2 regions of the Micromonospora sp. NPDC005299 genome follow, and region 2 is predicted to be linked to the other one. Evidence: riboswitches for the same ligand, from Rfam matches in the RefSeq annotation. Region 2 holds a riboswitch; the other holds the start of a gene.
What was found. Region 2 has a riboswitch for thiamine pyrophosphate ahead of ACFYPD_RS02645 (thiamine phosphate synthase). Riboswitches for the same ligand answer to the same signal wherever they lie in the genome.

Region 1: it holds a riboswitch for thiamine pyrophosphate, as region 2 does, so the genes downstream of both, ACFYPD_RS22610 (ECF transporter S component) here and ACFYPD_RS02645 (thiamine phosphate synthase) in region 2, are expected to answer to the same signal.

The regions. Positions count from the first base shown of each region.
Region 1 is NZ_JBIAKG010000008.1:92,868-100,376, reverse strand. It holds gene ACFYPD_RS22650 (Fur family transcriptional regulator) at 1-57, shown strand, start outside; gene ACFYPD_RS22645 (hypothetical protein) at 106-711, shown strand; gene ACFYPD_RS22640 (hypothetical protein) at 721-888, shown strand; gene ACFYPD_RS22635 (acyl-CoA dehydrogenase family protein) at 929-2,923, opposite strand; gene ACFYPD_RS22630 (DUF6328 family protein) at 3,102-3,605, opposite strand; gene ACFYPD_RS22625 (sugar isomerase domain-containing protein) at 3,695-4,444, opposite strand; gene ACFYPD_RS22620 (aminoglycoside N(3)-acetyltransferase) at 4,441-5,253, opposite strand; gene ACFYPD_RS22615 (alpha/beta fold hydrolase) at 5,250-6,074, opposite strand; TPP riboswitch at 6,152-6,258, shown strand; gene ACFYPD_RS22610 (ECF transporter S component) at 6,333-6,923, shown strand; gene ACFYPD_RS22605 (ABC transporter ATP-binding protein) at 7,035-7,509, shown strand, end outside.
Region 2 is NZ_JBIAKG010000001.1:557,156-564,664, reverse strand. It holds gene ACFYPD_RS02665 (hypothetical protein) at 28-1,212, opposite strand; gene ACFYPD_RS02660 (class I SAM-dependent methyltransferase) at 1,339-1,944, shown strand; gene ACFYPD_RS02655 (ABC-F family ATP-binding cassette domain-containing protein) at 1,986-3,665, shown strand; gene ACFYPD_RS02650 (aldo/keto reductase) at 3,687-4,649, shown strand; TPP riboswitch at 4,850-4,959, shown strand; gene ACFYPD_RS02645 (thiamine phosphate synthase) at 4,954-5,580, shown strand; gene thiO (glycine oxidase ThiO) at 5,574-6,662, shown strand; gene thiS (sulfur carrier protein ThiS) at 6,653-6,853, shown strand; gene ACFYPD_RS02630 (thiazole synthase) at 6,850-7,509, shown strand, end outside.

The sequences.
Region 1 (7,509 bases), on a different contig from region 2:
GCGCAGGTCAGCCACACCCTGGAGATCTTCGGCACCTGCCCGGCCTGCGCCGGCTGACAAATCTGACCCGTGCCGGGACGGCCGGACCGTGGCACGCTGTCCGGCGTGAAGATCTACGCCGACCGTTTTCCGACCGCCCTCCGTCAGCTCCTCACCGATCTGCTCGTGGTCGTCTGGGTGTACGCGGCGATCCGCTTCGCGCTCTGGCTGCACGACCTGGTCGAGAAGCTCGCCGTACCCGGACAGAAGCTGGAGGGGGCCGGCGGCGGGCTCGCCGACAACCTGGCCGACGCCGGCGGCAAGGTCGGCCGGGTGCCGCTGGTCGGCGACGAGCTGACCGGCCCGTTCACCAAGGCCGCCGAGGCCGCCCGCGCCGTCGCCGAGGCCGGCCGCGACCAGCAGCAACTGGTCGGCCAGCTGGCCCTGGCGCTGACCGTCGCCGTGCTGGTCTTCCCGCTCGGGCTGGTGCTGTTCGGCTGGCTGCCGCTGCGGGTGCGCTGGATGCGCCGCGCCGGCGCGGCGAAGGCCCTGGCCGCCGCCCCGGCCGGGCGGGACCTGCTGGCGCTGCGCGCGCTCGCCGGGCAGCCGCTGGCCAAGTTGCACCGGATCGCCCCGGACGTGGCCGAGGCGTGGCGGCGCGGCGACGACGCCACGGTCGACGCGCTCGCCGCCCTGGAGCTGCGCGGACTCGGGCTGCGCACCGGCCGGTAAGGTGTGCCGGTGCTGTACTTCCTGATCGTCGTCGCGGTCCTGCTCCTGATCTACGCGGGCGTCCTGGTGAGCTTCGTCCGCAAGGGCCGCCGGATCCCGCCGGCCGCGTACCTGGTGCTGGCCGGGCTGAACGGGCTCATCCTGGCCGGGGTGATCGCCTGGGCGGTCGCCCGCTGACCGGCGAGCCCCCGCCGGCGTCCGGCGGGGGCCCGGACCGTCACGTGGTGGGCGGGATGCGGCGGCGGACGTCCTGCGCCGTGGACGGACCCGGTTGCCAGCGGGCCACCCAGGGTTGGTCGGCGGGCGGGGTGGCCACGCCTTCCTCGATCGAGGCGTAGCGGCCGGCGATGATCCGCTTCGCGGCGGCCACGTCCAGCGCGTCGGTGTTGGACCACAGCCCGGTGAACAGCTCGTCGACGCGCAGCCGGGCCTGCCGGCAGAACAGGTCGGCCAGCTCGACGTTCTCCGGGTGCTCGGCGCGCTCGGCGGCCGCCCGGACGCAGACCGCCGACATCGCGAACAGCTCCGCGCCGATGTCCACCACCCGGCCGAGGAACGCCTGCTTGCGCTCCATCTTCCCCTGCCAGCGGGACATCGCGTAGAAGGTGGACCGGGCCAGCTTGCGGGAGGTCCGCTCGACGTGCCGCAGGTGCCCGGCGAGCGGGCCGAACTCGTGGTAGGCCCCGGGCGCCTGGCCCTTGCCGACGGCCAGGGTGGGCAGCCACTTGGCGTAGAAGACGCCGGCCCGCGCGCCGGCCTTCGCCTTGCGGCCCAGCCCGGCGTCCGGGTCGATGATGTCGCCGGCCACCGAGAGGTGCGCGTCGACCGCCTCGCGAGCGATCAGCAGGTGCATGATCTCGGTGGAGCCCTCGAAGATCCGGTTGATCCGCAGGTCGCGCAGGAGCTGTTCGACCGCGGCCGGGCGCTCGCCGCGGGCAGCCAGGGAGTCGGCCGTCTCGTAGCCGCGCCCGCCCCGGATCTGGATCAGCTCGTCGGCGATCTTCCAGGCCATCTCGCTGGCGTAGAGCTTCACCAGCGCGGCCTCGATGCGGATGTCGTTGCGGTCGTCGTCGGCGAGCAGGCAGCAGAGGTCGAGCATGGACTCCATGCCGTACGTGGTGGCGGCGATGAAGGACAGCTTCTTGGCGACCGCCTCGTGCTCGCCGACCGGCCGGCCCCACTGGACCCGATCGGCGGCCCACTCCCGGGCCACGTTCAACGCCCACTTGCCGGCGCCCACGCACATGGCCGGCAGCGAGAGCCGGCCGGTGTTCAACGTGGTCAGCGCGATCTTCAGGCCCTTGCCCTCGCCGCCGATCACGTTCTCCTTCGGCACGAAGACGTCGTGGAACCGGGTGAGGCTGTTCTCCAGGCCGCGCAGCCCGATGAAGGCGTTGCGCCGCTCGACGGTGATGCCCTCGCTGTCGCCCTCCACCACGAAGGCGGTGATGCCGCCGCGCCGACCCTCCCCCGCCGGCACCCGGGCCATCACCACCAGCAGGGTGGCGACCGTGCCGTTGGTGGCCCAGAGCTTCACCCCGTTGAGCCGGTAGCCGGTGCCGTCCTCGGTCGGCTCGGCCGTGGTGGCCAGGCGGGCCGGATCGGAGCCGACGTCCGGCTCGGTGAGCAGGAAGGCGGACACCTCGCCGGCGGCCAGCCGGGGCAGGAAGCGCTCCTTCTGCTCCGGGGTGCCGAACATCTTCAGCGGCTGCGGCACGCCGATCGACTGGTGCGCGGAGAGCAGCGCGCCGATCGACGGGTTCACCGAGCCGGCCCGCATCAACGCCCGGCAGTAGTGCAGGTTGCTCAGCCCGAGGCCGCCGTGCTTCCGGTCGATCTTCATGCCGAAGGCGCCGAGCCGGGCCAGCCCCTGGAACACGTCGTCGGGGATGCGCGCGTCCCGCTCGATGGCCGCACCGTCCACCTCGGAGTCCAGGTACGCCCCGAACGCCGCCAGGAACTCCTCGGCCCGCGCCGCCTCCGCCGGATCGGAGCGGGGCCAGGGGTTGATCAGGTCGAGCTGGAAGCGGCCGAGGAACAGCTCCTTGCCGAAGCTGGGCCGGTCCCAGGCCGACTCGCGGGCCGCCTCGGCGACCTGCCGCGCCTCCTTCTCGGAGACCTGGCCGGCCTCGCTCGGCAGCGGCCCGGCCCCGCCCGCCGCCGCCGCGGCTGCGCCGGCCGGCGGCTGCTGGGGGTCGTCGATGGGCGCCACCCGCCCGGTCGGGCCGCCGTGTCCGGCGGGGTCGGGTCGGCTGTTCTGTGTCGTGGTCACGGCTGCCTCCTGGAGACCTCGGTTCCGGCTGCGTCGACGTGCGACGAGAACGACGCTACCCCCGGGTGTTACCCAGGGGTAGCGTCGCGCGCACGTCCGATTTGGCGGGTCCGCGCGGTCAGTCGCCGGCCAGCGCCCGCGGATCGTCGTCCTCGTCGTCGATGTCGTCGTCACCCCAGTTGCGCCGCGCGAACGGCAGGATCACCCAGAAGACCAGGAACCAGACCCCGGTGAGCGCGCTCAGCAGGAAGGCGATCGGGCGGCTCAGCACGAAGTCGGTGACCAGCAGGACCGCGCTGACCATCGAGATCAGCATGAAGCCGAGGCCGGCGCTGGCCATCCGGTGCGCGAAGCGGACCAGCTCCGGCTTGCGGCCCTGGCGGAACAGCGCCCGGTGGAAGGCGACCGGCGAAATGATCATCGCGGTCGCCGCGGCTGCGGCCAGCAACGCGACGATGTAGACGTCCCGCTGGAATTCGGTGGTCCGGGTGAAACCGTTGCTGAACGGCAGGGTCAGCAGGAAGGCGAAGAGGATCTGCACCCCGGTCTGCGCCACCCGCAGTTCCTGGAGCAGGTCGGCGAAGTTGCGCTGCCAGCGCTGCTTCTCGGTTTCCTTGGACACCCGCTACCTCCAGGGAAGACGGTACTGCGGGTGAGGGTCTCCCACCGGCAGCACAGCCTGTGCCCCGCCCGGCCGAGCGTGAAACCGGTTCAGGAACCGCGGCGGATGCGGCCCGCGTACCGGGCCTCCAGCTCGGCGTTGTGCTCGTCGCCGCCGGTGATGTTGGCGGACAGGTAGACCGGGGGCCGCTCCCCCGCCGCGAGCAGCCGGGCGACCACCTCGGCGACGATCTGCTGGGCCAGCAGCGCGGCGGTGATCGACGAGACCGCGCCGACCGCGCCACCGTCGGGCAGCGGCAGGGTGGCGTCGCCGTACGGGGCGCCGTTGTCCAGCACCACGTCGGCGAAGTCGGCGAGCTTGCGCCCGGACGGGTGGCGCGAGGTCATCCGGGCCGAGTGCTGGACCGAGGTGATCGCCACCAGCCCGTGCCCGCGCTCCTTGAGGATGGCGGCGAACTCGACCATGGCGCCGTTCACCCCGGAGTTGGAGGCGAGCACGAACACGTCCTGCGGCCGGACCGGGGCCAGGTCGTAGAGGCGGTGCGCCACGGCCGGCTCGCGCTCCAGCTTCGGGTCCAGCACGTCGGCCGGCTCGCCGCCGTGCAGCACCAGGTCGCGCAGGGCGATCCGGTTGGTGGGGACCAGCCCGCCGGCCCGGCCGGCGATCTCCATGGCGAGGGCCTCCGAGTGGCCGGTGCCGAACGCGTGCACCACCCCGTCGGCGCGCAGCGACGCGGCGATCAGGTCCGCCGCCCGGGCCACGTTCTCCCGCTGGTCGGCGGCGACCCGGCCGATCGTCTCGGTCACCACCGCCAGGTACGCCTCGGAACTCACCGTCATGCTTCCTCCGTCCCTCGGGGCCGGGCCAGCCACTCCACCGCGAAGTCGACCGCCGCCCGCTGCCTCATCAACCGGCCCGTCCCGTCGCCGACCGGCCCGAGCCGCACCGCGCCGGTGGCCTCCAGGTCGGCGCCGAGCCGGGCGAAACACTCCTCGTCCAGGCGTACGTCGTCCCACCACACCCACTCCCGGCCGCCGTCGGCGGTCAGCACGGCCGCGCCGCAGCGCTGCCGGGGCGGCGCGGGTTGCCGGTACTCGGCCAGGTGCAGGGAGGTGTTGCTGCCGTGGTCCACGCCGAGCAGCAGCACGTCGGCGTCGAGGTCGTAGAGGCGGGCCAGCGGAGACCCCTCGCCCAGCATGTCGGCCCGCTCGTGGCCGGCGACGATCCGGGCGGCGGCCGGCCCGAGCGCGGCGAACGAGACGTACGGGTGGTCGCTGCGCAGCGCCTTCGGCCAGGTGCGGACCAGCTCGGCCAGCGCGCCCATGAACCGGCTCGGTGTCACCGCCGGATCGAACCCGGGCAGCTCGTCGCGGATCACCGGCCACCAGTCCGCCGGCACCGGCGGGTTGGTCCAGTCCGCCGGGTCGCTGTTCTCCGGCGTGTGGGTGGGCACCACCACCGTGCCGGCCGGGCCGAGCACGTCGCGCAGGGCGAGCAGCACCGCCTCCGGGCCGCCGCAGAGGAAACCCAGCGGGCGCAGTGAGGCGTGCACCAGCACGGTCCCGCCGGGGCGTACGCCGAGGTCGCGGAGCTGGGCGGCGAGCGACGCGCGGGTGTGCGGCCGGGCCGACGTGGGGCTCGCGATCATCGGCCGACGCGGGCGAGAACCGCCGCGGCCAAAGGGCCGGGCGCCTCGTCCGGGATCCAGTGGGTGACGCCGGGCAGCACCAGGAAGCGGTAGTCGCCGGTGACGTGGGCGGCGCACGCGTCGGCGGCGGTGCGCCCGATCGCCACGTCCCCGTCGCTCCAGACGAACGTGGTCGGCACGCCCACCGGCCCGACGGCCTTCATGTCCGCCCCGGTCATCGCCCGGTACCAGTTCAACGCCGCGGTCAGGGCACCGGGCTCGCGCATCGGCTCGGCGTAGCGGGCCACCCGGTCGGCGTCGCCCACCCCGCCGAGCATCCGGCGCAGGGCCGCCGCACGGAACGCCAGCAGCACCTTCTCCGCCTTGCCCGGCTTGCGGAACAGGACGATGTAGGAGGACCGGGCCTTCTGCCGCGGGTCGGTGGCGAGCGCGTGCCCCATGGCCGCCGGGTGCGGCACCGACACCGCGGTCAGCGTGCGCACCTGCTCCGGGTGCGCCGCCGCCAGGCCCCACGCCACGATCGCGCCCCAGTCGTGGCCGACCAGGTGGGCGGAGGTCACCCCGAGCGCGTCGAGCACCGCGGCCGCGTCGGCCACCAGCTCCGGAATCCGGTACGCCCCGACCTCCGCCGGCCGGGCGCCGGGCGAGTAGCCGCGCTGGTCGAGGGCGTACGTGCGCAGCCCGGCGGCGTGCAGCGCGGGGGTCACCTCGTCCCACTCGCCGGAGTGCTGCGGGAAGCCGTGCAGCAGCAGGACGGGGTCGCCGCCCTCGGGGCCGCCGGTGCGTACCTCGAATGTCAGACCTCGCGCCTCGACCCGCATGATCGCCACCCTAACGGGCGATCGCCCTGCTGGGCCCGGGGCCGGGGTCGGTGCTAGCGTCTGCGACGAGACAACTTCACATCCGACAGGGGAGCGCACAGCGCTGAGAGTGCGGGCCGGTGCCCGCAGACCCTCGAACCTGATCTGGGTAATGCCAGCGCAGGGAGTTCGGTCGACCTCCAGCCGCGCCGCCGTCCGGTGACCACCGGGCGCGGCGTGCGTCTTCTCCTGGTTCCTCACCTGAACTGGGAGTCAGCCATGAACCACACCGACAGCAACCGCTGGCGCACCGTCGACATCGTCGTCGCCTCGGTGATCGCCGTCGCCTTCGGCGTCATCTTCTGGGCCTGGGGGCTGGTCTGGAGCGCCACCGACGCCGCCTTCGCCTTCTTCCCGCCCGCGCAGACGCTGATCTACGGCGTCTGGCTGGTGCCGGCCGTGCTGGGCGGGCTGGTCATCCGCAAGCCCGGCGCCTCGCTCTACTGCGAGCTGCTGGCGGCGGTCGTCTCCGCTCTGCTGGGCAGCCAGTGGGGTGGCATCGTCATCGTGCAGGGCCTGATGCAGGGTCTCGGCGCCGAACTGGCCTTCGCCGCCTTCCGCTACCGGGCGTTCCGGCTGCCGGTCGCCCTGCTGGCCGGCGCGCTGACCGGCCTGACCGCCGCGATCTTCGACTTCGTCTACTGGAACAAGGCCTACGACCTGGTCGACTACCGCCTGCCGTACGCCCTGCTGACCATCGTCAGCGCCACCGTGATCGCCGGCGCGGGCTCGTGGTTCCTCACCCGCGCCCTGGCCAACACCGGCGTCCTCGACCGCTTCCCGGCCGGCCGCGACCGCGCCCTGGTCTGACCGCCACCCGCCGAGACCGCGTTGATCAAGAGGTTTGCGTCGGCGAAAGCGGTTTTCCTGACGCAAACCTCTTGATCAACCAAGCTGGGGCCGAGAGGGGAGGTGCGACGCGTGGGTGCCGTTCAGGTGCGGGGGTTCGGGTGGCGGCATGCCGGGCGGAAGGGCTGGGCGGTGCGGGGGGTGGACCTGCGCGTCGAGGCCGGGGAGCGGGTGTTGCTGCTGGGCGCCTCCGGGGCGGGCAAGAGCACGCTGCTGGCGGCGCTGGCCGGCCTGCTGCCCGAGGACTCCGGCGAGCAGGAGGGCACCGTCGAGATCGACGGGCTCGACCCGCGCAAGGCCCGGGAACGGGTCGGCATCGTCTTCCAGGACCCGGAGACCCAGCTGGTCATGGCCCGCTGCGGCGACGACGTCGCGTTCGGGCTGGAGAACCGGGGCGTACCCGCCGAGGAGATCTGGCCCCGGGTGGACGAGGCGCTGCGCCGGGTCGGCTTCCCGTATGACCGGGACCGGCCCACCGCGGCGCTGAGCGGGGGCGAGCAGCAACGGCTGGCACTGGCCGGGACGCTCGCCCTGCGGCCGGGGCTGC
Region 2 (7,509 bases):
GGGGACGACGGGCCGTCGTGGTCGGGCTCAGTTCTTGGTGCCGTCCTGGCCGGCGGTGCCGCCGGTCGGGCCGTCCGTGGGCTGGCTGGCCACCCCGCCGCTGGCCCGGCGCTCCAGCACGCCCCGGTTCAGGTAGACCTCGATCATGTCGTACAGGATCTCCCCGGCTTTCGTGTCGCCGGAGCTGATCCGTTCCCCGTCGGCCCGGGTGACGACGCAGTAGGCGAGGTAGTGGCCGCGGACCTGCCAGCCGACCCGGGCGGCGGCCGTCGCCACCACGCCGGTGTCCTCGCTCGCCGCCATACCGCGGAACCGGCCCTGCCGTTCGTCCAGCATCGGCCGGATCCGGTCGCGCGCCCGCTGGGCGCTGGCCACGTCGGTCAGGTTGAACAGGCCGGCGGTGAGCAGGTGGTCGCCGTCGGCGGAGCGGAGGGTGGCCCGGACGACCTGGTTGCAGCCGAGGCGGACCAGCAGGTCGGCGATCTCGCCGGTGGCCGCGACCGCGCAGCTGCCGCTGGAGTGCGTCTTGAGCACCCGGTACGCCGGCTGCCCGTCGGTCACCACCAGTTGCTGGCCGGGGAAGACCTCCTTGGCGGTGAGCGCCGCCTGATCGGTGTCCCGGGAGTCCAGGTCGGTTCCGTCGGCCGCGGGGGACTGCTCCACCACCGGCTGGTTGCTCTGCTGGCCGGCCTGCGGCGTGGCGGTCCGGTCCTCCAGGAGCGCGGCGACGGCCAGCCCGGTGAGGGCGAGCAGCATCAGCACGGCGGCCCCGCCGATGAGCACCTGCCAGGCCCGGCCGCCGCTCCGGCGCGCGGGCCGGCGGGGGGACAGGTCCAGCGGATCGGTGGTCCGGGCGACGGGGTCGGCCGGGGTCGACGTTTCCGGCCTGGGCGCGGCGGCCGGCGTCGGCTGCGGCACCGGTGGCGCGGGCGGCGGCACCGCCGGCGTGGGCTGCGGCACGGGAGCGGGCTCCCGCGGCGGGGCGGGCCGGCTGGGCGCCGGGGCCGGTGCCGGGGGCGCCGGGGCCGGGGCCCGGGCGGCGCCGACGGTCGGTGGGGTGGGCCGGACCGGTGGCGGCAGCGACGGGGTGGGGAAGCGGGACGGCGAGGGACCCGCCGGCGGAGCCGCCACGTCGCCGGGCACGGACGGGTCCGACCCGGGCCGCGGGTACTCCAGGAAGGCGTCCTCACCGGACTCGTACCGATACACCATGTTGGCTACAGTAGGGGCCATTGTCCCTTTCGTGGGTAATATCGGCAAAATCCGGCGGAGTGGCGTCCCGTCCTGCCTGCCGCACCGTCGCGGGTGCCATTCCCGAGCGGTGCAACAATGCCCGACGTGACGGGCGACCACTACTTCACCGCTGAACCCACGACCCCCGCCCAGCCGCGCGAGGTCGAGTTCTCCGTCGCCGGGCGCGACTACACCCTCGCCTCGGCCGCCGGCGTCTTCTCCGCCGCCCGGCTGGACCCCGGCACGGCGGTGCTGCTGCGCAAGGCCCAACTGCCGGCGCACGACGCCACCGGCCCGCTCCTCGACGTCGGGTGCGGCTTCGGGCCGATCACCTGCGTGCTGGCCAGCAGCGCGCCGGCCGCCAGCGTCTGGGCGGTCGACGTCAACCAGCGGGCCCGCGACCTCACCGCCGCCAACGCCGCCCGGGTCGGGGCCGCCGACCGGGTCCGGGTGGCCGCGCCGGACGACGTACCCGCCGACCTCACCTTCGCCCAGATCTGGTCCAACCCGCCCATCCACATCGGAAAGCCGGAGCTGCACGAGCTGCTGCTGCGCTGGCTGCCCCGGCTCGCCCCGGACGGGGTGGCCTGGCTGGTCGTCGCACGGCACCTCGGCGGCGACTCGCTGCACCGCTGGCTGGTCGAGCAGGGCTGGCAGGTCGAGCGGCACGCCAGCCAGAAGGGCTACCGGGTGCTGCGGGTCACCCGGTAATCGGGTGTCGCCCGCGCCCACCCCTCGGGCAGGATGCCCGCGTGGGATACGTGGACGTGGCAGGGGTCGGGCACATCCTCCCGGACGGCCGGGAACTCTTCGCCGAGGTGTCGTTCCGGGTCGGTGAGGGCGCCAAGGTGGCCCTCGTCGGCCCCAACGGCGCCGGCAAGACCACCCTGCTGCGCATGGTCGCCGGCGACCTGCCGGTGAAGACCGGCGCCGTCGCCCGCGCCGGCGGGCTCGGCGTGATGCGCCAGTTCATCGGCATGATCGGTGACGAGTCGACCCTCGCCGACCTGGCCCTGTCGCTCGCCCCGCCCGCGCTGCGCGACGCCGGCCGCCGCCTCGCCGACACCGAGGCGGCCATGCGCGCAGCCGAGGTCCGCGGCAAGTACAGCAGCGCCGCCGGCAAGGCCCAGCTCGCGTACGCGGACGCCCTGGCCGCCTGGGGTGAGTCCGGCGGGTACGACGCCGAGGTGCTCTTCGACACCGTCGCCACCATCGTCCTCGGCCTGCCCTGGGACGCCGCCCGGGACCGGCCGGTGCGGACCCTCTCCGGCGGCCAGCAGAAGCGGTTCGCGCTGGAACTGCTGCTCCGCGGCCCGGACGAGGTGCTCCTCCTCGACGAGCCGGACAACTTCCTCGACGTGCCCGGCAAGCGCTGGCTGGAGGCCCGGCTGCGCGAGTCGGGCAAGTCCGTGCTCTACGTCTCGCACGACCGGGAGTTGCTCGCCCAGACCGCCGACCGGGTGGTCGCCGTCGAGGGCGGCAGCGCGTGGGTGCACCCGGGCGGCTTCGCCAGCTGGCACGAGGCCCGGGTGGCCCGGCACGCCCGCCTCGACGAGCTGCGGCGCCGCTGGGACGAGGAGCACCAGAAGCTGCGCGAGCTGATGCTCATGTACAAGCAGAAGGCCGCGTACAACGACGGGATGGCCTCCCGCTACCAGGCCGCGCAGACCCGGCTCCGCAAGTTCGAGGAGGCCGGGCCGCCGCCCGTACCCCCGAAGGAGCAGGACATCCGGATGCGCCTGACCGGCGGGCGGACCGGCAAGCGCGCGGTGATCGCCGAGCAGCTCGAACTCGACGGCCTGACCTACCCCTTCGACCTCGAACTCTGGTACGGCGACCGGGTCGCGGTGCTCGGCGCGAACGGGACCGGGAAGTCGCACTTCCTGCGCCTGCTCGCCCGCGGCGGCACCGACCCCGACCCGGCCAACACCCCCGTCGACGGCGCCGCGGCGCTCACCCCCGTCGCGCACGACGGCCAGGTACGCCTCGGCGCCCGCGTCCGGCCCGGCCACTTCTCCCAGACCCACGACCGGCCGGAGCTGATGGCGAAGACGCTGGTCGACATCCTGTGGCGGGGCGACGAGCACCGGGCCGGCATGGACCGGCACGCGGCCATGGCGGCGCTGTCCCGGTACGAGCTGGCCGGGCAGGGCGACCAGCGGTTCGGCACCCTCTCCGGCGGCCAGCAGGCGCGCTTCCTGGTGCTGCTGCTGGAGCTGTCCGGGGCGACCCTGCTGCTGCTCGACGAGCCGACCGACAACCTCGACCTGGCCTCCGCCGAGGCCCTCGAAGCCGGGCTGGACGCCTTCGCCGGGACGGTCGTCGCGGTCACCCACGACCGGTGGTTCACCCGCTCCTTCGACCGGTTCGTGCTGTTCCGCGGTGACGGCGAGGTGGTGGAGACCTCGGAGCCGGTCTGGGACGTCGGGTGACCGCCCGCGCGGCGGCATAGGGTGGATCTCGTGACTGAGATGACCTACCGCCGGCTCGGCGACTCCGGACTCGTGGTGTCCGTCGTCGGCATCGGCTGCAACAACTTCGGCCGCAAGCTCGACCTCGACGGCACCCGCGCGGTGGTGGACGCCGCGCTCGACGCCGGGATCAACTTCTTCGACACCGCCGACATCTACGGAGAGCCGCAGGGCGGCTCCGAGGAACTGCTCGGGCAGGCGCTCAAGGGGCGCCGGGACGACGTGGTGGTCGCCACCAAGTTCGGCATGGACATGCACGGTCTGAACGGGCCCGACCACGGCGCCCGGGGCGCCCGCCGCTACATCGCCCGGGCGGTCGAGGCGTCCCTGCGCCGCCTCGACACCGACCACATCGACCTCTACCAGATGCACGAGCCCGACCCGGGCACCCCGATCGACGAGACCCTCGCCGCGCTGGACGACCTGGTCACCGCCGGCAAGGTGCGCTACCTCGGCAACTCGAACTTCGCCGGCTGGCAGATCGCCGACGCCGACTGGACCGCCTCCTCCCAGGGCCGCGCGCGCTTCATCTCCGCGCAGAACCACTACTCGCTGCTGGAGCGGAGCGTGGAGGCCGAGGTGATCCCGGCGTGCGAGCGGTTCGGCCTGGGCATGCTGCCGTTCTTCCCGCTCGCGAACGGCCTGCTCACCGGCAAGTACAAGCGGGACGAGGCCCCGCCCGCGGGCAGCCGGCTCTCCGGCGGCGGCCGGTACGCCGAGCGCCTCGCCGCCGCCGACTGGGACACCATCGAGGCCATCGAGGCGTACGCGGCTGAGCGCGGTATCAGCATGCTCCAGGTGGCCATCGGCGGGCTCGCCGCCCGGCCGGCGGTGACCTCGGTGATCGCCGGCGCCACCACGCCCGAGCAGGTACGCGCCAACGCCGAGGCGGGCACCTGGCAGCCCTACGACGCGGATCTCGACACCCTCGACGCCATCCTCTGACCGACCCTGCCCACTGCCCCGGCACCTCCTTCAGGTGCCGGGGCAGCGTGCTGTCCACCCCGGCTCCGACGCGGCCCATCCGGACAGCATGACGTGATCGGGGGGTCACCCGCTGTCCCCGTCCTCCACCTGGGACAGTCGGTGGGAAATTCCCCATCGGCGCTTGGCGGATCGGCGCGCACGTCGTACGGTAGGCCCGCAAGTGACCCACGGGAGCCCGGTGCCACCGGGCTGAGAGGGGGGCTGGAAGCCCCCGACCGTCGAACCTGATCCGGGTAATGCCGGCGCAGGGAGGAGAGTTGCCGTGCCGTCCCTGGGACGACTGCATCTGATCACCGACACCCGGCCCGGGCGGGACCCCCTCGCCGTGCTGCGCGCCGCCCTGCCGGTGGCCCGCGCCGAGCTGGTCGTCCAGGTCCGGGTCGAGGACGACGCCAGCGACCGGGAGGCGTACGAGCTGGCCCGGCGGGTGGTCGGGCTGTGCCGGCCGTGCGGGGCGACCTGCCTGGTCAACGACCGGCTGCACGTGGCGCTGGCGGTCGACGCCGCCGGCGGGCACGTCGGCGCGGAGGACCTGCCGGTGGCGGCCGCCCGACGGGTGCTCGGCGCCGACGCCGTGCTCGGCGCGACCGCGCGGGAGCCGGGCAGCGCCGCCGCGGCGGTCGCCGCCGGGGCCAGCTACCTGGGCGTGGGCCCGTGTCACGCCACCACCACCAAGTCGGGCCTGCCCGACCCGATCGGCTCCGCGGGCCTGAGCGCGGTGGCCGGTGCGGTGGACGTGCCGGTGATCGCGATCGGCGGGGTGACCGCCGCGTCGGTGCCGGCGCTGCGGGCCGCCGGGGCGTACGGGGTGGCGGTGGTGGGTGCGCTGTCCGCCAGCCCCGATCCCGCGCGCACGACCGCCGAGCTGATCGAGGCCCTGACGTGCTGACCCGACCGGACGTCGCCATCGTGGGGGCGGGACCGGTCGGGCTGGCGATCGCGTGGCGGTGCGCGTCCCGGGGGCTGCGCGTGAGCGTCCACGACCCGGCACCCGGTTCCGGGGCCTCGCACGTCGCCGCCGGGATGCTCTCCCCGGTCGCCGAGGCCTACTTCGGCGAGCACGAGCTGACCGGGCTGCTCACCGAGTCCGCCGCCCGCTGGCCCCGCTTCGCCGCCGACCTGGCCGAGGCGGCCGGCGCCGACGTCGGGTTCCGCGCCGACGGGACCCTGGTGGTCGGGCTCACCGCCGACGACCTGGCCGAGGCGCGGCGGCTCTGGTCGTACCAGCAGGGGTTGGGGCTGCCGATCACGCCGCTGCGCCCCTCGGAGCTGCGCGACCGCGAGCCGGCGCTGGCCCCGCGGGTGCGCGGCGGCGCGGTCGCCCCCGGCGACCATCAGGTCGACCCGCGCCGGCTGGTTCCCGCGCTGCGGGCGGCGGCCGAGCGCGCCGGCGCGGTGCTGCGCCCGGCGCAAGTCGGCGCGCTGTCCGAGGTGGACGCCGGGCTCACCGTGGTCGCGGCCGGCTGCGGCGCCGCCGCGCTGACCGGGCTGCCGATCCGACCGGTCAAGGGCCAGGTGCTCCGGCTCCGCGCGCCCGGTCGCGGCGCGCCGGACTTCCGGCACGTGATCCGGGGGTACGCCGACGGCGAGTCGATCTACCTGGTGCCCCGGGACAGCGGCGAGGTGGTGGTCGGGGCGACCGTCGAGGAGCGCGCCGACACCGAGGTGACCGCCGGGGCGGTGCTCCGGCTGCTCCGCGCCGCCGTCGATCTGGTCCCGGAGCTGGCCGAGTACGACCTGGTCGAGGCGATCGCCGGGCTGCGCCCCGGTACGCCGGACAACGCGCCGATCATCGGTCCGCTGCCCGGCCGGCCCGGCGTGCTCGTCGCCACCGGACACCACCGGCACGGCATCGTGCTCACCCCGGTCACCGCCGACCTGGTCACCGAGCTGATCGTCACCGGCGAGCCGGACCCGCTGCTCGCCCCCTTCACCCCGGACCGGTTCGGGAAGGAGCCCAGGTGGAGCTGATCGTCAACGGCGCGGGACGGGACCTGCCCGGCGGCTCGACCGTCGCCGACGTGGTCCGCGCGGTCACCGCCCAGGACCGCGGCCTGGCGGTCGCGGTGAACGGCGAGGTGGTGCCGCGCGGCGGCTGGTCGGCGACCGTGCTGCGCGACGGCGACCGGGTCGAGGTGCTCAGCGCCGCCCAGGGCGGGTGAGCCCGATGTCCTTCGAGATCGGTGGGGTCGGCTTCGGCTCCCGGCTCATCCTCGGCACCGGTGGCGCGGCCAACCTGCACGTGCTGGAGCAGGCCATCCGCGCCTCCGGCACCGAGCTGGTAACCCTCGCGCTGCGCCGGGTGGACACCGCCCCGGGCGCCGCCGGTGGCCTGCTCGACCTGCTGGACCGGTGCGGCGTACGGCTGTTGCCGAACACGGCCGGCTGCTACACCGCGTCCGAGGCGGTGAAGGCGGCGCAGCTGGCCCGGGAGGCGTTCGACACCGACTGGGTGAAGCTGGAGGTGATCGGCGACGAGCGCACGCTGCTGCCCGACGGGGTGGAGCTGCTGCGCGCCGCCGAGGAGCTGGTGGCCGACGGGTTCACGGTGCTGCCGTACACCTCGGACGACCCGATCCTGGCCCGACGGCTGGCCGATGTGGGCTGCGCGGCCGTGATGCCGGCCGGCGCGCCGATCGGCTCCGGGCTGGGGGTGAGCAACCCGCACCACATCCGGCTGATCCGGCAGGGCGTGGACGTGCCGGTGATCCTCGACGCCGGGATCGGCACCGCCTCCGACGCCGCGCTCGCCATGGAGCTGGGCTGCGACGCCGTGCTGCTGGCCAGCGCGGTCACCCGGGCCGCCGACCCGGTGGCG